DNA from 3 places in the Bacillus sp. BC08 genome. Region 2 is predicted to be linked to each of the others. Evidence: predicted binding sites of a transcription regulator. Region 2 holds the regulator's gene; each other region holds the start of a gene.
The links. The regulator Rex, encoded in region 2, represses fermentation and respiration genes when NADH is low (regulators of the CRP and FNR family bind a similar motif). The targets are predictions, from matches to a motif close to TTGTGAAATATTTCACAA.
Positions count from the first base shown of each region.

Region 1 (7,036 bases), on a different contig from region 2:
AGGGGGAGAACACGATGAATGTATATCGTGGAGTTCATGAGTTGATTGGTCATACACCAATTGTAGAAATTACTCGTTTTTCACTTCCGGAAGGGGTCCGTTTATTTGCAAAGCTTGAATTTTATAACCCAGGTGGAAGCGTTAAGGACCGTTTAGGAAGAGAATTAATCGAAGATGCGTTAGAAAAAGGGCTTGTTACCCAGGGTGGAACAATTATTGAACCGACTGCTGGAAATACTGGTATTGGACTGGCACTTGCAGCGTTACAATATGATTTACGCGTTATTGTTTGTGTACCAGAGAAATTTAGTATTGAAAAACAAGAATTAATGAAAGCACTAGGCGCAACGGTCGTGCATACACCAACTGAGCAAGGAATGACCGGTGCAATTGCAAAAGCAAAAGAATTAGTAAATGAAATACCGAATTCGTACTCTCCAAGTCAGTTTGCGAATGAAGCAAACCCGCGTGCTTATTTCAAAACACTAGGTCCTGAACTTTGGTTGGCACTGAACGGAGAGATTAACATATTTGTTGCTGGGGCAGGAACTGGTGGTACATTCATGGGGACTGCATCTTATTTGAAAGAAAAAAATGTAGATATAAAAACGGTTATTGTGGAACCAGAAGGGTCCATTTTAAATGGTGGTAAAGCTGGTTCGCATGAAACCGAAGGGATTGGCCTTGAGTTCATCCCACCATTTTTGAAAACATCTTATTTTGATGAAATTCATACAATTTCTGATCGAAATGCATTTTTACGAGTGAAGGAATTAGCCCAAAAAGAAGGACTGCTTGTTGGGAGCTCGTCAGGAGCAGCATTTCATGCAAGTTTACTTGAAGCAGAGAAAGCGGCGCCAGGTACAAACATTGTAACGATTTTTCCTGATAGTAGTGAGCGCTATTTAAGTAAAGACATATACAAAGGATGGGAATAAAAAATGAGAGCAAAGACAAAGTTAATTCATGGTATTCGCATAGGAGAACCTTCGACTGGATCTGTGAATGTACCGATTTATCAAACAAGTACGTACAAACAAGAAGCAGTTGGTAAGCATCAAGGATATGAATATTCACGTACAGGCAACCCAACACGTGCAGCTTTAGAAGAAATGATTGCTGTATTAGAAAACGGTCATGCTGGTTTTGCATTTGGTTCAGGAATGGCTGCTATTACAGCTACAATTATGTTGTTCTCAAAAGGTGACCACGTTATTTTAACAGATGATGTGTATGGTGGAACGTACCGCGTTATCACGAAAGTATTAAATCGCTTCGGTATTGAGCATACATTTGTAGATACAACAAATCTAGAGGAAGTTGTAGAAGCAATTCGTCCAAACACGAAAGCGATTTATGTGGAAACACCAACGAACCCATTACTGAAAATTACTGATATTAAGAAAATATCTACTCTTGCTAAAGAGAAAGATTTATTAACAATTATCGATAACACATTCATGACGCCATATTGGCAGTCGCCGATTTCTTTAGGAGCAGACATTGTACTTCATAGTGCAACGAAATATTTAGGAGGTCATAGTGACGTAGTTGCAGGCCTAGTAGTTGTAAATAGCCCGCAATTAGCAGAAGACCTTCACTTTGTACAAAACTCAACAGGAGGCATTCTTGGCCCGCAAGATAGCTTCTTACTACTTCGTGGTTTAAAAACATTAGGAATTCGAATGGAAGAGCATGAAACGAATTCACGTGCAATTGCTGAGTTTTTAAATAACCATCCAAAAGTAAATAAAGTATATTATCCAGGTCTTGCATCACATCAAAACCATGAATTAGCAACAGAACAAGCAAATGGATTTGGTGCTATTATCTCATTTGATGTAGATAGTGAAGAAACATTAAATAAAGTACTAGAGAAATTACAATACTTTACACTTGCTGAAAGTTTAGGAGCAGTAGAAAGTTTAATTTCTATCCCATCTCAAATGACACATGCATCAATCCCAGCAGATCGCCGCAAAGAATTAGGAATTACAGATACATTAATTCGTATTTCTGTCGGTATTGAAGACGGTGAAGATTTAATTGAAGATTTAGCACAAGCGCTAGCGTAATAAAAATGCACTGCCCATATAGAGCAGTGCATTTTTATTATATTATTTTGTGAAATATTTCACAAAAAAGACATACACAAATGAAATAATTTCATGTATATTAAGTTCATGAAGTATTACTCACGAACAAACTTGTGAAATACTTCACAAACAATGAGATTCATGTAGGAAAGCAATTCTATTTTTTTTGCGCTAATCGGGACTTATTATGACCTATAGGGTCTTATTTAGTCCATAGTAGCTGAATAGGAGGAATTTACATGGTAGTCAAAGAGAAAGTTGTAAATGAAATGCAGGAAGTAAAAGAGATGATTGATACGTTAGTGAATAACGGTCAAAAGGCCTTACAAGCATTAGAAAGTTTTACACAAGAGCAAATTGACAACATTGTTCATGAAATGGCATTAGCAGGTGTTGATCAGCATATGCCGCTTGCGAAGTTAGCTGTTGAAGAAACGGGTCGTGGTGTATATGAAGATAAATGCATTAAAAATATTTTTGCTACTGAATATATTTGGCATAGCATAAAGAAAGATAAAACAGTAGGGATTATTCACGAAGATCCTCATGAAGAAATAATAGAAATTGCGGAACCTGTCGGTGTAGTAGCTGGGGTAACGCCAGTAACGAATCCAACATCGACAACAATGTTTAAAGCATTGATCGCGATAAAAACGAGAAATCCAATTATTTTCGCATTTCATCCTTCAGCACAAAACTGTTCCATTGCAGCGGCGAAAACAGTATATGATGCAGCGGTGAAGGCGGGTGCACCAAAACATTGTATTCAGTGGATTGAAAAACCTTCTGTAGAAGCAACGAAACAATTAATGAACCATGAAGGTGTTGCGCTTGTTTTGGCAACTGGAGGAGCAGGTATGGTGAAATCAGCTTATTCTACTGGAAAACCAGCACTAGGTGTAGGTCCTGGTAATGTACCATGCTATATAGAGAAATCAGCGCATATAAAACGAGCTGTTAATGATTTAATTTTATCAAAAACATTTGATAACGGTATGATTTGTGCATCAGAACAAGCAATCATTGTAGACAAGGAAATTTATGATGATGTGAAAACAGAAATGATTGCAAACAATTGTTACTTTGTAACAGAAGAAGAGAGAAGAAAATTAGAAAAGCTTGTTATTAATGAAAATACATGTGCAGTAAATAGTGATATTGTAGGGAAATCAGCACAGTATATTGCTGCATTAGTTGGAATTGCTGTGCCTGAAAATACAAAAATGCTTGTAGCTGAAATACAGGGTATCGGAGCAGCATATCCACTATCTCGTGAGAAACTGAGTCCAGTATTAGCTTGTGTAAAAGCAAATTCACTAGAAGAGGGACTTACATATTGCGAAGACATGTTAGACCTTGGTGGTTTAGGACATTCAGCAGTCATTCATTCTACAAATAAAGAAGTACAAAAGCAGTTTGGATTACGTATGAAAGCTTGCCGTCTTATTGTAAACGCCCCTTCATCACAAGGTGGAATCGGTGACATATATAATGGATTTATTCCATCACTTACGCTTGGTTGCGGTTCGTATGGGAAAAACTCAGTTTCTCAAAACGTAACAGCAACGCATTTATTAAATATAAAAAGGTTGGCAAATAGAAAAAAGAATATGCAGTGGTTCAAATTACCACCAAAAATTTATTTTGAAAAACATGCGACAGCATATTTAGCAAATATGCCTAACATTTCACGTGCATTTATTGTAACGGATCCAGGAATGGTTGAGCACGGATATGTAGATACGGTTACGCATTATTTACGTAAACATGCAAATGATGTAAAAGTTGAAGTATTCTTTGAGGTTGAGCCAGATCCATCAGATGAAACTGTCTTTAAAGGTGCGGAAATGATGAGAAGTTTTAAGCCAGATGTAATTATTGCACTTGGTGGTGGTTCAGCGATGGATGCAGCGAAAGGGATGTGGCTTTTCTATGAGCACCCAGAAACAACATTCTATGGAATTAAACAGAAGTTTTTAGATATAAGAAAACGTACATGTAAATATCCGAAATTAGGAAGTAAGGCACAGTTTGTTGCCATTCCAACAACATCAGGAACAGGATCAGAAGTGACGCCATTCGCGGTTATTACAGATAAGAAAAATAATATAAAGTATCCACTCGCAGATTATGAATTAACACCAGATGTAGCAATTGTTGATCCACAGTTTGTAATGACAGTACCACCACATGTAACAGCAGACACTGGTATGGACGTTTTAACGCATGCAATCGAGGCGTATGTGTCTGTTCTAGCAAATGACTATACAGATGGATTTGCATTAAAGGCCATTGATCTCGTATTTAAATATTTACCAAGAGCATTTAAAGATGGAAATGACGAAGAAGCACGAGAAAAAATGCATAATGCTTCTGCAATTGCAGGGATGGCATTTGCAAATGCTTTTCTAGGTATTAATCACAGCTTAGCACATAAAATTGGACCGGAATTTCATATTCCGCATGGGCGTGCGAATGCAATTCTTATGCCGCACGTAGTTCGCTATAATGCTATTAAGCCAAGAAAACACGCATTGTTCCCAAAATATGAGTACTTTGTAGCTGATGAACGCTATGCACATATTGCGAGAATGCTTGGGCTTCCAGCAGGCTCAACAACAGAAGGCGTGGAGTCACTCGTCCAAGCAATTATTGAACTTGGAAAAAGTTTAAATATTAATATGAGTATCGCGGGACAAGGAGTTGCTAAAGACCAGTTTGAAGAGGTTGTTGGATTATTAGCAGAAAGAGCTTTTGAAGATCAATGTACAACAGCTAATCCAAAATTACCTCTTATTTCAGAGCTGAAAGAAATTTATATGGAAGCATATAAAGGAGAGTAATGCTTATGAAAGAGTCGCAATAAAGCGGCTCTTTTTCTTTTGGAAAACATCTCCCAGAATGTCTGTATTTACTTGTCTTTAAGTGTAATAGAATATGATACAGTGAAATGGAGGAGTGAGAATATGATGAAAGAATTACAAGAAAAAATAGCAGATTATACTCGTTTCGGACAAATTCTTCTCGCTGTAAGTACATTGTTAATGGTTGGCTTGTTGATTCCGAATGGAGCAAAAGAAGCAATACAATCTTTTGTTATGATGGGGAGCATCGTTATATTTTTAAGTTTATCCTTCTTTTTCTTCCAGCGTGTGAAAGTGATGCGAGATGAGTTAGAGGAAAACGAATGTGAATAATATTGATAAATAGAGCGTTATAAAAAGCAGGAATCTTTTTTGTAACGCTTTTTGTTTTTTCTAGAAAATGTATGCGTTTTATATTGACAATGATAATCCTTATCAATTAAAGTAGAGTAGTAGTTAATGATTATCATTATCAGTTAGAGGTGGAAGAATGAAAAAATCTATTACGCTATTCACAGCGATTTTATCTATTTTTTTCTTGTTAATAGGTTGCAATGCAAAGGAAAACGAAAAAGCATCTGCAACAAAAACGGAAAAAGGAAAAGAGAAAATCGAAGTTACCGACCTGTCAGGAAGAAAGGTAACATTCGATAAGGTGCCAGAGAGTTTTGCAACATTAAGTATGGGAGACATGAATATTATTCATGCGTTAGGCGGAAAAATAGTAGGTCGTCCGGATGCAAAAATAACTCTTCCAGAGGATATAAAGAAAGTACAAGTAATCGGGAATGCGCATCAGCCGAATTTTGAGCAAATTGCCAGCTTAAAGCCAGATGTACTTATTGCTAATAATGGGTTTCAAAAGAATGTTCCAACGGTGGAAAGACAAGGAACGAAAGTAATGATTTCTTCTGCAAATTCTGTACTAGATATTCAAAAGAATATTGAACTATACGGAACGATTATGAAGAAAGAAGATAAAGCAAAAGAACTTAACCAAAAAATTAATGATCAAATGAAGACATATGAGAAAAAAAGCGATGTAAAAGCATTGCTAGTGTATGGGGCACCAGGTACGTATTTAGCGGCATTACCAACATCTTTATCAGGTGATATTTTAGAAAAAACAGGCGGAAAAAATATTGCAGCTGATTTTCCGGAAATGAAGGAATATCCGCAATATGCGCAGCTAAGTGTAGAACGTATTATTGAGGCAAATCCAGATGTGATTTATTTAATTACACATGGAGATCCAAATAGCGTTAAAAAAGCATTTGAAGGCGAAATGATGAAAAATGAAGCGTGGAAAAATTTAGATGCAGTAAAACAAAATCGTGTAGTGATTTTGCCACCAGGCTTATTTGGATCAAATCCTGGAACAAAAGTTACAGAAGCGATGGACTTTATGTATAAAAGTATACAAGATGTAAGGAAATGATACGTATGGAAAGTAGTGAAGTGGTAAGGGAAAAGGAACATCCTTTTGCGAAAAAAAGATGGATAATAGCAGTTACCTTAGCAGTATTAACGATTTTAGGTCTTTTTTACGGCCTTTTCGCAGGAAGTTTATCCTTTTCATTACGAGATATTCTGGTAGGGATACAAGATGAAGATTCGACGGTTCATCGAATTGTATGGGATCTTCGTATACCGAGAGTGCTCGTTGGATTTATAGTAGGAACGTGTTTAGCAGCATCTGGTGCCCTGCTACAAGGGGTTATGAGGAACCCTCTTGCAGACCCTGGTATAATCGGGGTTTCATCTGGAGCAGGCCTTGTAGCAATTGTAATTATGATTTTATTCCCTCAGCATATGGCTTTTTTACCGTTCGGAGCGTTTTTAGGAGCTTTCATAACGGCGATGGTCATTTATGCTTTATCGTGGCAAAAGGGGGCACCGCCTTCAAGGATTGTTTTAGTAGGTGTGTCAATCAATGCATTAATTGGCGCAGCCACGTCAGCGTTAATGTTATTACATAGTGATAAAGTACAATCCGTGTTGCCATGGTTAGCAGGTGGCATTGGTGGTGTAAGTTGGGCGCATTTAAACATGATAATTTATTATGCAATATTCGCT
Region 1 is NZ_JBTGPA010000035.1:472,928-479,963, forward strand. It holds gene ACXVYO_RS20525 (O-acetylserine dependent cystathionine beta-synthase) at 15-938, shown strand; gene ACXVYO_RS20530 (bifunctional cystathionine gamma-lyase/homocysteine desulfhydrase) at 942-2,075, shown strand; gene adhE (bifunctional acetaldehyde-CoA/alcohol dehydrogenase) at 2,336-4,939, shown strand; gene ACXVYO_RS20540 (YrhC family protein) at 5,066-5,293, shown strand; gene ACXVYO_RS20545 (ABC transporter substrate-binding protein) at 5,451-6,398, shown strand; gene ACXVYO_RS20550 (FecCD family ABC transporter permease) at 6,404-7,036, shown strand, end outside.
Region 1: a site for Rex is predicted at 2,123-2,140, ahead of adhE (bifunctional acetaldehyde-CoA/alcohol dehydrogenase). Genes of this name have one in related genera too.

Region 2 (7,036 bases):
TGTACCTTGTGCTAGGAAGTCCATTCCTTGTAATTTAGAAGCTTCATCATCAAATACGTAAATGAATTCATTACCGATGATTTTACGTTTTTGCTCTGGATCTTCTACACCTTTTAACTTGTTCATGAAGCGTTCTTGTGCATCCACTTTAATAACGTTCATGTGGAAGCCTTCGCTGAATGTTTTCATAACGCCTTCTGCTTCACCTTTACGAAGTAAGCCGTGATCAACGAAAATACATGTTAATTGATCGCCGATTGCTTTATGAATTAACACTGCTACAACAGAAGAGTCTACACCGCCGCTAAGTGCGCATAGTACTTTTTTGTCTCCAACAGTTTCACGGATTTTCTCTAATTCTACTTCGATAAAGTTCTCCATGTTCCATCCTTCAGAACAACCACAAGCGCCGAATACGAAGTTTTTAATTAAATCGTTACCGTGCTCAGAGTGACGTACTTCTGGGTGGAATTGTACACCGTATAAGTTTTGCTCTTCATTGCTCATACCCGCAATCGGACAAGACTCACTTGTTGCATCTACTACGAATCCTTCAGGTAAACCAGTTACTAAGTCACCATGACTCATCCATACAACTTGCTCTTCTGGAAGGTTCGTATATAATTTTGATTCGTTCTCTACTTTAAGAACAGCTTTTCCGTACTCACGGTGGTTTGCACGTTCTACTTTACCACCGAAGTGTTGTGTCATAAGCTGCATACCGTAACAAATACCGAAGATCGGTAATCCTAGTTCAAAGATTTTTTCATCACAATGTAATGCGCCTTCACCATATACACTATTTGGTCCACCAGAGAAGATAATCCCTTTTGGATTCATTGCTTTAATTTCTTCTGCAGTAATTGTATGTGGATGAAGCTCACTGTATACACCGAACTCACGAATTCGACGTGCTATTAACTGATTGTACTGACTCCCAAAATCTAAAACGATAATTGTATCATGCTGCTTCTTCAAAATAATCACCCCAACGTTAGTTCTCGTATATAAATATTTTCACCAATTTAGCGAAAAGCATTACTAATATAATAAAAAAAGCCAGTCCTCCGCCTCTAGTCTCATAACAAAGAAAAGGCAGGGGTCTGGCTTTATAAAGAAAGATAGTCTTCCGCTCTTTATAAATATAAGACGCACTGCCTTCATAGTCAGGTTGTTTACGGTAACCCGGTAGAGACTCTCAAACCATATCATCGAGGATATATGAAGGATTGTTTTATATTATCTTCCTAGATTCTAACAATGAAGTATCGATATGGTCAAGAGAGAAAGCGACAAAATTCTACAGAAATTCATTTCCTTTTCTAAAAAACATAAAAAAACATCCATTTCTATATAGAAATGGATGTTTTTCGAGCAAACGGAATTACATCATTCCGCCCATACCGCCCATGCCCATGCCGCCCATGTCAGGCATTGCTGGTGCATTTGGTTCTGGTTTGTCAGCTACTACAGCTTCAGTTGTTAAGAACATAGCTGCAACAGATGCTGCGTTTTGAAGTGCAGAGCGAGTTACTTTAGCTGGATCTACGATACCAGTTTCAAGCATGTTAACCCACTCGCCAGTCGCTGCGTTGAAACCAACGCCTACTTTTTCGCCTTTTAGACGCTCTACAACTACAGATCCTTCTAGACCAGCGTTGATTGCGATTTGACGAACTGGCTCTTCTAGTGCGCGAAGTACGATGTTGATACCTGTTGCTTCGTCGCCTTCAGCTACGATAGAAGCTACTTTCGTGTATACGTTCATAAGTGAAGTACCACCACCTGCAACGATACCTTCTTCTACCGCTGCACGAGTTGAGTTAAGTGCATCTTCAATGCGAAGTTTTCGCTCTTTTAACTCAGTTTCAGTTGCTGCACCTACTTTAATTACTGCTACGCCACCTGCAAGTTTTGCAAGACGCTCTTGTAATTTTTCACGATCGAATTCAGAAGTTGTTTCTTCTAATTGCGCACGGATTTGGCCAATGCGAGCTTCGATTTGTTGTGTATTTCCGATACCTTCAACTACAGTTGTGTTTTCTTTCGTTACAACGATTTTACCTGCGCGTCCTAAAGATTCAACTGTAGCAGATTTTAAGTCACGACCTAATTCTTCAGTGATTACTTCGCCACCAGTTAAGATTGCGATATCTTCTAGCATTGCTTTACGACGGTCACCAAATCCAGGAGCCTTAACAGCTACTACATTGAATGTACCACGAAGTTTGTTCACTACTAATGTAGCTAAAGCTTCGCCTTCTACGTCTTCAGCGATGATAAGAAGTGGTTTACCTTGTTGTACCACTTGCTCTAATACTGGTAAGATTTCTTGGATGTTAGAAATCTTTTTGTCAGTAATTAAGATGTATGGGTTATCAAGAACTGCTTCCATTTTGTCAGAATCAGTAATCATGTAAGGAGATGCATATCCACGATCAAATTGCATACCTTCTACTACGTCTAATTCTGTTGTGAATCCTTTAGACTCTTCTAAAGTAATAACACCGTCGTTACCAACGCGCTCCATTGCTTCAGCGATTAATTGACCTACTTCTTCGTCAGCTGCAGAAATAGCAGCTACTTGTGCGATAGAAGATTTGCCTTCGATTGGTTTAGAAATCTCTTTTAATTCTGCAATTGCAGCAGTAACAGCTTTTTCGATACCTTTACGAAGACCCATTGGGTTCGCACCAGCTGTTACGTTTTTAAGACCTTCACGAATCATAGCTTGTGCTAATACAGTTGCAGTTGTTGTTCCATCACCAGCTACATCATTTGTTTTGCTAGCAACTTCTGCTACTAATTTCGCACCCATGTTTTCGAATGCATCTTCTAATTCGATTTCTTTTGCGATTGTTACACCGTCATTTGTAATAAGTGGTGAACCGAATTTTTTCTCAAGTACAACGTTACGACCTTTTGGTCCAAGCGTTACTTTTACTGCGTTTGCAAGAGTGTCGACACCGCGAAGCATCGAACGACGTGCTTCTTCACTAAATTTAATATCTTTTGCCATAATAATTGACCCCCTTGAATTTTTTAAGATTTATATAATTAACCGATAACTGCTAAAATGTCACTTTCACGTAAAATCAAGTAGTCAGTACCTTCGTATTTTACTTCAGTACCTGCATATTTTGAGAAGATGATAAGATCACCTGCTGCTACCTCTAAAGCAACACGCTCACCATTTTCAAGCACTCGACCAGTACCTACTGCAATAACTTTACCCTCTTGTGGTTTTTCTTTTGCAGTGTCTGGTAATACAATACCACTTGCTGTTTTTTCTTCTGCTTGAACAAGCTCAATTACAACGCGATCACCTAATGGTTTTAGCATGAACAACAACCTCCTCATTTTGTTATGTAAATTTTCTTTATTAGCACTCAAGTCACCCGAGTGCTAACACACTTATAATAATAAATAATCTCAATTTCTTTTGCAAGTAAAAAAATCATAATTTTTTCGCAAATTAAGCTATACACTTTTCTATATAGAGTCTCTCTTCTTCTACCTTTACTATATGAATCGTTGTTTCCACTACTCGTATGTTACAATATGAAAGGACACCCTAAGTTGTTTTCGCTATACACACAACTTTCTCCTGTCTTCTATTATAATTTCAAATACGGATTTACGAAAAAAACATAATTTACGCGAGGTTTATATCGTAGGTAGCATATTTACATGTTATCCTACCTTATCTCATACACTAGAGTTAGAAAGGATGGTTAAACCATTTGAAAAAACAATATTGGTGGGTTATCGTTACATACATTTTAATGCAGTTATCATCCATTGCTGGATTACCACTTCTCCTGAAAACTGGACTTTATGATAACAGGGGCTTTACTAGAGAAGAGAAGTTCCAACTCATAACTGGACACTGGGCAATCATTAGCTTCTTTATTGCATTATGTATCGTACTTTGGTTACTTAGAACAGATATTCGCGACAGACGTTTAGATACAACGCGTTCTTCTATTCCAGCTACGATTGGTTGGATTTTTATCGGCTTCTTTTTAGCATTTTTCTCGCAAAGTATTGCCGGCATGATAGAAATGCGTTTATTAGGAATTAAACCTGGATCAGAAAATACAGCGAGACTTATGGATATCGCTAGAACGACACCTTGGTTCCTTATCGTCATCTCTATAATAGGACCTATCTTGGAAGAAATCGTATTTAGAAAAATTTTATTTGGTACACTTTATAAGAAGTTTAACTTCTTTATTGCTGCTATCATTAGTTCTCTCGTATTCGCAGCAATTCATTTTGATTTCACTCACTTATTGGTATACACTTCTATGGGGCTCGTATTCGCCTTTTTATATGTAAAAACGAAGCGTATTATCGTCCCTATCGCAGCTCATGTTGCTATGAATACATTAGTTGCAGTTGCTCAAGTTTTAATGAGCAATGAACAAATTCAAGAAATGATTAAAGAAGCTGAAAAAATGCAAGGCTTTATCGGAGGATTTTTAGTATGAGAAACTCACCATTGTTCATGGCTGCATTGTACTTCCTTCTAGGGTGTATCTTTACACGCTTCGCCATTACGAACGTAACAGATACCATCTGGAATATGTGGACAATACTATTTGCAGTTATGGCAACAATTGATTTTAATTTGGCACTTCGCCTTATCTTAGTTAAATTCACAAAGAAAAAACAACAATAAAACGCAGAGGTCGCTTCCTCTGCGTTTTATTGTGGATAATTCTTCAAAAAGTAAACAAGTGTTTGTAACTCTACCGCTAAATCAATATGATGAATCCTTATATTGTCTGACACATTTAAGCGTGCTGGTGTGAAATTTAAAATACCATGCACGTTCGTTTCTGCCAATCTATCTGCTACAGGTTGCGCTACTGTAGCGGGTACTGTTAATATTGCCACTTGTATATCAGTTGATAAACGTTCTTCTAATTCATCTAAATGATATACAGGAATGCCCCCGATTTCTGTTCCGACTTTCTCTTCACTAACGTCAAACGCCATTTCAATTTTTGTATTATTGTTTTTCGTGAAATTATAATGTAAGAAAGCGGTCCCTAAATTACCTACTCCAATAAGTGCTACACGTGTTATATCATCTTGGTCGAGTGTTTCACGGAAAAATGATAATAAATAATTTACGTTATATCCATAACCTTTTTTCCCTAACGCTCCAAAATATGAGAAATCTCTTCGAATTGTTGCGGAATCAACTTTTACCGCCTCGCTCAATTCGGCTGATGAAACACGTTGCTTACCAGAAAGAGATAAGTTTTGGATAAATCGATAGTATAGAGGCAATCGTTTGGCAGTGGCCTGTGGAATTTTTTGCTGATCCATATAACCTCTCCTCTCTTCCTATCTTTATTCATATACTTGAATCAAATACAGAAGTTTAGCACTCATGAATTTCCCTGTATAATAAAGAGAAGAAGTATTCTCTCTTTATTTTAAACTATACACTATTTTTAGTATGATTGAGAAATATAAACATGGCAAAGTTAAGAAATTATTTGAGGTGAAAACATTGATTTTATTACAAGTAAACGCGCTTTCGAAATTATACGGTGCAGAAACAATTCTTGCAAACATAAAATTGGAAGTTCAAACGAAAGATCGTATCGCATTAGTCGGGCGAAATGGAGCCGGAAAATCTACGTTATTAAAAATAATAGCCGGTGAGCTATCTCATGATGGTGGCGAAATTATAAAACCAAAAGATGTCTCAATCGGATACTTAGCTCAAAATACCGGTTTAGAAACATCTTTAACAATTTGGGATGAAATGTTAACCGTCTTTACACACTTACAGCAAATGGAGACAAAACTTCGAAGGCTAGAGCAAGAGATGGGAAAAGAAGAAAACTTTTCAAACGAGGCTACATACGAAAGATTATTAGCTGATTATGACCAATTACAATTAGATTATAAAGATCAAGGTGGCTATCAGTACGAAGCAGATATCCGCTCGATTTTAAGTGGTCTTGGCTTCCCAGTTGAAACGCACCAGACGACGATTTCTACATTAAGCGGTGGACAAAAGACACGATTAGCTCTCGGTAAATTATTATTAACGAAACCAGACCTACTTATTTTGGACGAGCCTACAAACCATTTAGACATCGAAACATTAACATGGCTTGAACAATATTTACAAGGCTATCCCGGCGCAATACTAATCGTTTCCCATGACCGTTATTTCTTAGACAAACTCGTTACACAAGTATATGAAATTTCGAATAAAGAAAGCAGACGATTTGTTGGTAACTACAGTAAATATTTAGATTTAAAATCAGCACTATACGAGCAAGAAATGAAACGTTATGAAAAACAACAAGATGAAATTGCTAAGCTTGAGGACTTTGTGCAAAAAAATATAGCTCGTGCATCTACGACTAAACGTGCCCAAAGCCGTCGTAAACAATTAGACCGAATGGAATTATTAACAAGACCATTAGGTGATTCTAAGTCAGCTTCCTTCCACTTCGATATCGAAAAACAAAGTGGAAATGATGTTTTACAAGTAAAGGATGCAACTATCGGCTATGATGAGGATCCGATTATTGAACATGTAACGATGCGCTTAACTCGCGGGGATAGCGTTGCTTTAGTTGGTCCAAATGGAATCGGGAAATCCACATTATTAAAATCACTTGTAAATAAATTACCACTATTACATGGTGATGTTTCTTTCGGATCCAACGTCTCGGTTGGTTATTATGATCAAGAACAAGCTAACTTAACATCGTCTAAGCGAGTTTTAAATGAGTTATGGGATGAATATCCATTGCAGCCTGAAAAAGAAATTCGCACGATATTAGGTAACTTCTTATTCACAGGTGATGATGTACTAAAGCCAGTATCTTCTCTTAGTGGTGGACAAAAAGCTCGATTAGCTCTTGCAAAACTTATGATGCAAAAATCGAATTTATTAATTCTTGATGAACCTACGAACCATCTTGATTTAAATAGTAAAGAGATTTTGGAGAATGCTTTAATTGATTATCCAGGCACCCTTCTATTTGTCTCACATGAC
Region 2 is NZ_JBTGPA010000022.1:3,777-10,812, reverse strand. It holds gene guaA (glutamine-hydrolyzing GMP synthase) at 1-978, opposite strand, end outside; purine riboswitch at 1,144-1,245, opposite strand; gene groL (chaperonin GroEL) at 1,385-3,019, opposite strand; gene groES (co-chaperone GroES) at 3,058-3,342, opposite strand; gene ACXVYO_RS04815 (CPBP family intramembrane glutamic endopeptidase) at 3,744-4,493, shown strand; gene ACXVYO_RS04810 (YdiK family protein) at 4,490-4,684, shown strand; gene ACXVYO_RS04805 (redox-sensing transcriptional repressor Rex) at 4,711-5,340, opposite strand; gene ACXVYO_RS04800 (ABC-F family ATP-binding cassette domain-containing protein) at 5,528-7,036, shown strand, end outside.

Region 3 (7,036 bases), on a different contig from region 2:
ACAAAAAGAATTGGAGGTTTATTCTCATCATAATTTGCAGGTTTTTGACCTAAAAACCATTCTCCAGGTGTAGCTACTTCTTTATCTGGAAATCCTGTTTTAATTTCTTTTACTTCCTCCGCCTCTACCTTCGTACTAACAGCCATCGGAGTCATAATAAAAAATGCGAGAAGTAATAACATACACCTTTTCAAAATCCTCATTAACATTCCCCCTTTTTTGAAAGGAAGTACTATTTTTACTCTAGTTATTTCTTACTTATTTTTTAGGTAAAAAAATAGTAACTGTCCTTTCTTATGAAACGTTATTCTCTCAACATGTATTCATTCCTTTTCCTATTAAGCTCATTAAAAATTTCTCAACATATTTCTAACTAAAAAAGCTGCGTATAAAAGGTCTATATCATAACCTTTTATACGCAGCTTCTTTCTTATAAATCAATGATATACTCATCATCATATTTATCGTATTGGAGCCCTGATCCTATTTTTGATTCCGTAACTTGATCTCTTAAAAACGGTGCAGCTTCCATTTTGCTAGTTGCAATTTCAATTCCATATTTTTTCGTTAAATGGGCTAATTCTATTAAAAACCACTCTCTTCGCAATGTAACTGGAATATCAAATGTTCTTCTTTTCATATATAATAGCACCTCTTTAATTTTCATAACTAAATAAATATCAATACATGCACGTGTGAAAACTACCTTTCATCAATAACATCCAATGAAACATTATAGTATATGCATGTCCATTTTAAACGTGCTATTATAAAACAATATTTTAGTTTACATAATCATATTATGTAAGAGTAAAAGAGAAAGGTATATCCCTTCCCTTCTACTCTAGAAATTTAAATTAAGAACATCTTGGTACACCTAAAGCTAAGAATAAACCTGCTACTCCCGCAGTAATCGGTACTTTTAACGTAATAACATCGTCTACTTTCGTTACTAAAAAGAAAGCATTACCTTCTTGTAATATACAAGTTACCAATAATTGAAATTCCATTTAAACCCCTCCTCTCAATCGATATATTATACTTTATGAATTTACTTCAAAAATGTAATAGGAAATACATCTATTTTTCCTTATATATAAAATAAATGTTTATAAGTCTATTAAAAATACTAATTTTCTAAATTTATATAAATCGTGTAATATCCAATAAGTTCCTATATAATCAATAGTGAAAATCTTACATATGGAGGTATAAAAATGGCGATTTTGAGTAATATTGGTGCAGCTTTATTTTTTATTGCTTTTATTCTTTTAATACTATGTATCATTTCATTCTTTAAGAAAAATAGAAAAGCAAAACAATATGGTCGTCCTACTGTTATTCTTTTTATGATTTCAATTCTCTTAATAGGAATGGGCACTACAAAATCTAAACACCCAGTCATCGATTTTTTTGCTACTTTAAGTTTAATTTTATTTATCTTTTTCCTTGTTCTAGCAATCTTATCCGTAATTAAAAAGACAGGTGTAGCAAAAAAACAATTTATTATCACTGCTATTTTATTTGTCATTTTTGTTGCATTATCAAGTATTTCAGCTCCTTCTTCTAAAAAGACGACAGCAACAAATAAACAAGTCGCTTCTAATAATATAGAGAAAAAAGATGATAAAAAGAAAGAAGCGGACGAAAAAACTCAAAAGCAAGAAGATGAGAAGCGTCAAGCCGAAGAACAAGCTCGTAAGCAAGAGGATGAAAAACGCCAAGCCGAAGAGCAAGCTCGTAAACAACAAGAAGAACAAAAACGTCTAGCTGATGAACAAGCTCGTAAACAACAAGAGGAGCAAAAACGTCTAGCTGATGAACAGGCTCGTAAACAACAAGAAGAGCAAAAACGTCTAGCTGATGAACAAGCTCGTAAACAACAAGAAGAGCAAAAACGTCAGGCTGATGAACAGGCTCGTAAACAACAAGAGGAACAGAAAAAAGCACAGCAAGCTCAAACACAACCAGCTGCAAGTAACAATAGTAATGTAACTTACGCAAACTGTGCCGCAGTTAAAAGTGCCGGGAAAGCACCTTTATATAGAGATCAACCAGGATATAGTCGGAAACTAGATAGAGATGGCGATGGAGTTGCATGTGAATAATAATAGTAAAAAGAAGCTTCTAGTAAGCTTCTTTTTACTATTACGTATAGTTAGTACTCTTCCATTCTTGTAAGCCATATATCAATTCAAATTGGCATCTTATTTTTTTAAATGCTTGTAATATTAATCATTAACTGGAGCGATACTCCAATTAATGATTTCAATATTTTTCACCTCCACTTTTCCTTTGACAAAAACATGTGGAATTAGGTGAAACATCCCGAATCTTCTACCCTTTTCATATTCCTCTCTGTAATATTCTTTTGTGCAGATATTTAATTGCTTTAATTCTCTATATTCATTAAAGTTGATGAGTTCTATTTCACATTCTTTTAATTCTCTATTTGGTCCACCCCAATTATGCTTGGAGTACTTGTATATTGCCATACACTGACCATTCAGTGCGCTAATAGGAATTTTATAAAACTGTTTATTTGTATGAATGTTTACTCCTATTTCCAACAATACTTTATGAATCTCATAAGGGTGCAGTGGTAAAAAATGCACGACATCATTCCATAAACAATCTAATTTTGGTATTTTACGTGTTAATAAGTGTTCTCTTTGAGTATGATCTTTATATTTTTGTATATACTCACCATATAAATTTGGATATACCCTTTTCAATTCATTTAATGGGATTAAATATTCTCCTTTTAGTTCTTCTGGTACCATATGATAAACAAATTCCATAAAAACCTCCTATAAAATATATAATTCCTATCTAAAAATGAACTCAAATTGATAAAATATAAATTTGTAAACCATCTATATCATAACAATTCCCTTTCAATAATTTCCTAACTTAAAAATTCTTCGCTATCGGTTCTATAATGTCCTCCGGTAAATGTCACTCCTATTATCCTCAAAACTGACACATTATAAGTGATTTCAATCACCACATTGATTTTCATTTATCGCTATTCTTAATTTAGATACTACATTAAAACTTTATGGAGGCATTCATATGGAACATACATTTACTGAAACTTCAATTGTTGGTGAGATTGTTACACAGTTCCCGAAAGCTAGTGATCTTTTTAAATCGTATAGAATAGATTTTTGTTGTGGTGGTAATAAGCCACTTATTGATGCAATTCATGAAAGAAATTTATCAGCTTCTGAAGTAATTACAGAGTTAAATACGCTTTATCATCATACGAAACGATTAAATGAATCTGAAATTGATTGGAAAAATGCTTCTTATCGTGAATTGATTGATTATGTAATTCATAAGCATCATCGTTATTTAAATGAAGAGTTACCGCAGTTAAGTCCATATGTGACGAAAGTATTACGCGTTCATGGAGCAAATCAGCCTCATTTAGCTCAAATTCATAGGCTGTTTCATGAACTTAAAATGGAATTAGAACAGCATTTAATTAAAGAAGAAACAGAAGATTTCCCATTAATTTTAGAGTTTGAACAAAATCCAACTGATGAAAACTATGCAAAGTTACGTAAAGTAGTAGATGAACTAGAAAATGAACACAATCATGCCGGAAATATTATAAAAGAGATTCGTAAAGTGACAAATGACTTTACTCCTCCAGAAGGAGCTTGCGGCACTTATCGACTTGTGTATCAACGTCTTGAAGCTCTAGAGTCTGATTTATTTGAGCATATTCATTTAGAAAATAATATTTTATTTCCACGTGCCATTACAAAAGCATAAATTAAGTGCAGGACATGAGTGTAAATACTTATGTCCTGCTTTTTCATTTTACGAAAAATATCCACGCCCCCTCACACAAATCCGAATTTTAACAATTTGTGAATCATTATATAAGTGTGATAAATATCACATCTCCCTCTTTTTTGATTTTCTATAATAGAAATATAATCCTTTGTTCAACATTTCACATAAAAAGGGGAAACGAAAATGAAAAAACGTTTAGTGATGATCGGAAATGGTATGGCGGGCATACGCTGTATGGAAGAAATATTAAAACATGATAGTGATTCATATGAGATTACTATTTTTGGAGATGAACCGCATCCAAACTACAACCGCATTATGCTCTCTCATGTTTTACAAGGCAAAACAAATATGCAAGATATCATTATGAATGAATACAGTTGGTATGAAGAAAACGAAATAACTTTGTATACGAATGAAAGAGTTCAAAGTATTAACAGAGAAGAAAAAATTATTATTACAGAAAAGAATCGTATTGTTACATATGAAAAACTTATTATAGCAACAGGTTCTAGTGCTTTTATTTTACCTGTTGAAGGTTCCACTCTTCCTGGTGTAACAGGATTTCGGACTATTGAAGATACACAATTTATGATCGATACCGCTAAAGAAAAGAAAAAGGCCGTTGTCATTGGTGGTGGGTTACTTGGTTTAGAAGCAGCAAGAGGTCTTATTGACTTAGGAATGGACGTGCATGTTGTTCATTTAATGCCTAGCTTAATGGAGCAACAACTAGATACGAAAGCAGCCGCTCTATTGCGTGAAGATTTAGAGGCACAAGGCATGAAGTTTCTCATGGAAAAGAAAACTGTAAAGATACTTGGGATAGACCATGTTGAGGGCATTCAATTTGAAGATGGTGAAGTTGTAGACTGTGATTTAATCGTAATGGCTGTCGGAATACGCCCGAATACGCAAATAGCAAAAGATGCTGGTTTACTTGTCAATCGCGGAATTGTAGTCAATGACTATATGCAAACAAATGATGAATCCATATATGCAGTTGGCGAATGCGCAGAACATGATGGTATCGCATATGGACTTGTTGCCCCTCTTTATGAACAAGGCTCAATATTAGCGAAACATATAACAAATTTACAATCGAATGGATATACGGGCAGTATCGTCGGTACGCAATTAAAAGTTGCTGGTTGTGATTTATTCTCTGCTGGTCAAATTTATGAAGATGATCAGACGAAAGCAATTTCAATCTTTGATGAATGTAAACGTTCCTATAAAAAAGTATTAATTCGTGATAATAAAGTCGTCGGTATCGTTTTATATGGTGACACAGCTGATGGTACACGCCTCTTTAGCATGTTAAAAAAAGAAGAAGACATACAAGAATATACAGCCGCTTCCCTTCTTCACAAAGCTGGTGAAGAAAGTGAACTCGATGTTGCTACAATGAGTGCGGATGACACGATTTGTGGATGTAATGGTGTTACGAAAGGTACAATCGTTCATGCCATTTTAGAGCAAGAGCTAACTACTTTTGAAGAAGTAAAAGGATGCACGAAAGCCGCAGGATCTTGTGGTAAATGTCGTCCGCTTGTGGAACAAGTTTTATCTCATACACTTGGAGATGCTTTTGATGCTTCTGCGCAGTCTACTGGTATGTGCGGATGTACAACTTTATCACGTGATGAAGTCGTAGCAGCCATTCACGAGAAAGGTTTAAAATCTCCAAAAGAAGTACGAAATGTTCTTGGTTTTGCACATGAAGACGGCTGTTCAAAATGTCGCCCTGCTTTGAACTATTATTTACGTATGGCGATTCCAGAAGAATATGCAGACGATAAATCATCTCGTTTCGTTAATGAAAGAATGAACGGTAACATCCAGCACGATGGTACATTCTCTGTTATTCCACGTATGTACGGTGGCGTTACAACAGCAGATGATTTAATGAAAATTGCTGAAGTTGCGAAAAAATATGACGTCCCTCTTGTGAAAATTACAGGTGCGAGTCGAATCGGCTTATATGGTGTTAAAAAACAAGATTTACCTAACGTATGGGCTGACTTACATATGACTTCGGGATATGCGTATTCAAAATCTCTTCGTAATGTAAAATCATGTGTTGGTTCTCGCTTCTGCCGTTTCGGTACGAAAGATTCATTAGGACTTGGTATGCTACTTGAACAATCATTAGAAATGGTAGATACACCACATAAAATGAAGATGGGTGTAACGGGCTGTCCTCGTAACTGTGCGGAAGTACTAACGAAAGATTTTGGCGTTGTTTGTGTCGAAAATGGATACCAACTTTATATTGGCGGAAATGGTGGTACAGAAGTACGCGAAGCTGATTTTGTAATGATTGTCCCAACTGAAGATGATGTCCTTCGCATCGCTACAGCTTACATGCAATATTATCGTGAAACTGGTATTTATGGAGAGCGTACTGCCTACTGGACAGAACGTTTAGGCTTCGATCACATAAAAGAAATACTACAAGATGCAAGTATGGTGACTACGCTAAATGAACGCTTCCAAACAGCTCGTAGCACATATACGGAAGCGTGGGGACAAGCACTAGAAACGAAGTCATTAAAAGCGATGTATGAAGTAGAAACTGTGAAATAAGGAGCTGTGATCTATATGATACAAACGAAAGAAAAAATAAAAGTTATGCGTGCGGAAGACCTTCCTATTCAAATTGGTAAAGAAGTACAAATGAAAGGTATGTCTATCGCCCTATTCCGCCTTTCAAATGGAGATATTCGAGCTGTAGAAAATCGTTGTCCTCATAAAAACGGACCGTTAGCAGAAGGAATTGTATCTGGAGAATTCGTCTTTTGTCCACTGCATGATTGGAAAATCTCACTAATAACAGGTGAAGTTCAAAAACCTGATGACGGCTGTATTCAAACGTATGAAGTAGAAGTTATTGATGGTGACATTTATATAAAGTGAAACTTTAATCAGCGGGGTCTGGTTCATCCCCCGCTGATTATTAGTTGAACCAATCAGGCTTTTACGGGCAGTTGATCCCCACATAACTACTTTGCTTTCGCTGAATTTTGAGGTGGGGTCTTACTGCCCGTTAATGCGGGATATACATGTAATTTACGAAAGGAAGCCTCCTCTGGCTTCCTTTTAAATAAAAATTGATGAGGTGTGATTATGAACGGATATGTATATTTAGTTGGTGCAGGACCAGGTGATGAAGGGCTTATTACAAAGAAAGCGATAGATTGTTTAAAGCGTGCAGATATTGTTTTAT
Region 3 is NZ_JBTGPA010000031.1:974,357-981,392, forward strand. It holds gene ACXVYO_RS15510 (esterase/lipase family protein) at 1-182, opposite strand, end outside; gene ACXVYO_RS15515 (hypothetical protein) at 431-640, opposite strand; gene exsG (exosporium protein ExsG) at 858-1,010, opposite strand; gene ACXVYO_RS15525 (excalibur calcium-binding domain-containing protein) at 1,218-2,108, shown strand; gene ACXVYO_RS15530 (group-specific protein) at 2,232-2,801, opposite strand; gene ric (iron-sulfur cluster repair di-iron protein) at 3,076-3,783, shown strand; gene nirB (NADPH-nitrite reductase large subunit) at 3,991-6,396, shown strand; gene nirD (nitrite reductase small subunit NirD) at 6,412-6,726, shown strand; gene ACXVYO_RS15550 (uroporphyrin-III C-methyltransferase) at 6,937-7,036, shown strand, end outside.
Region 3: a site for Rex is predicted at 3,956-3,973, ahead of nirB (NADPH-nitrite reductase large subunit). Genes of this name have one in related genera too.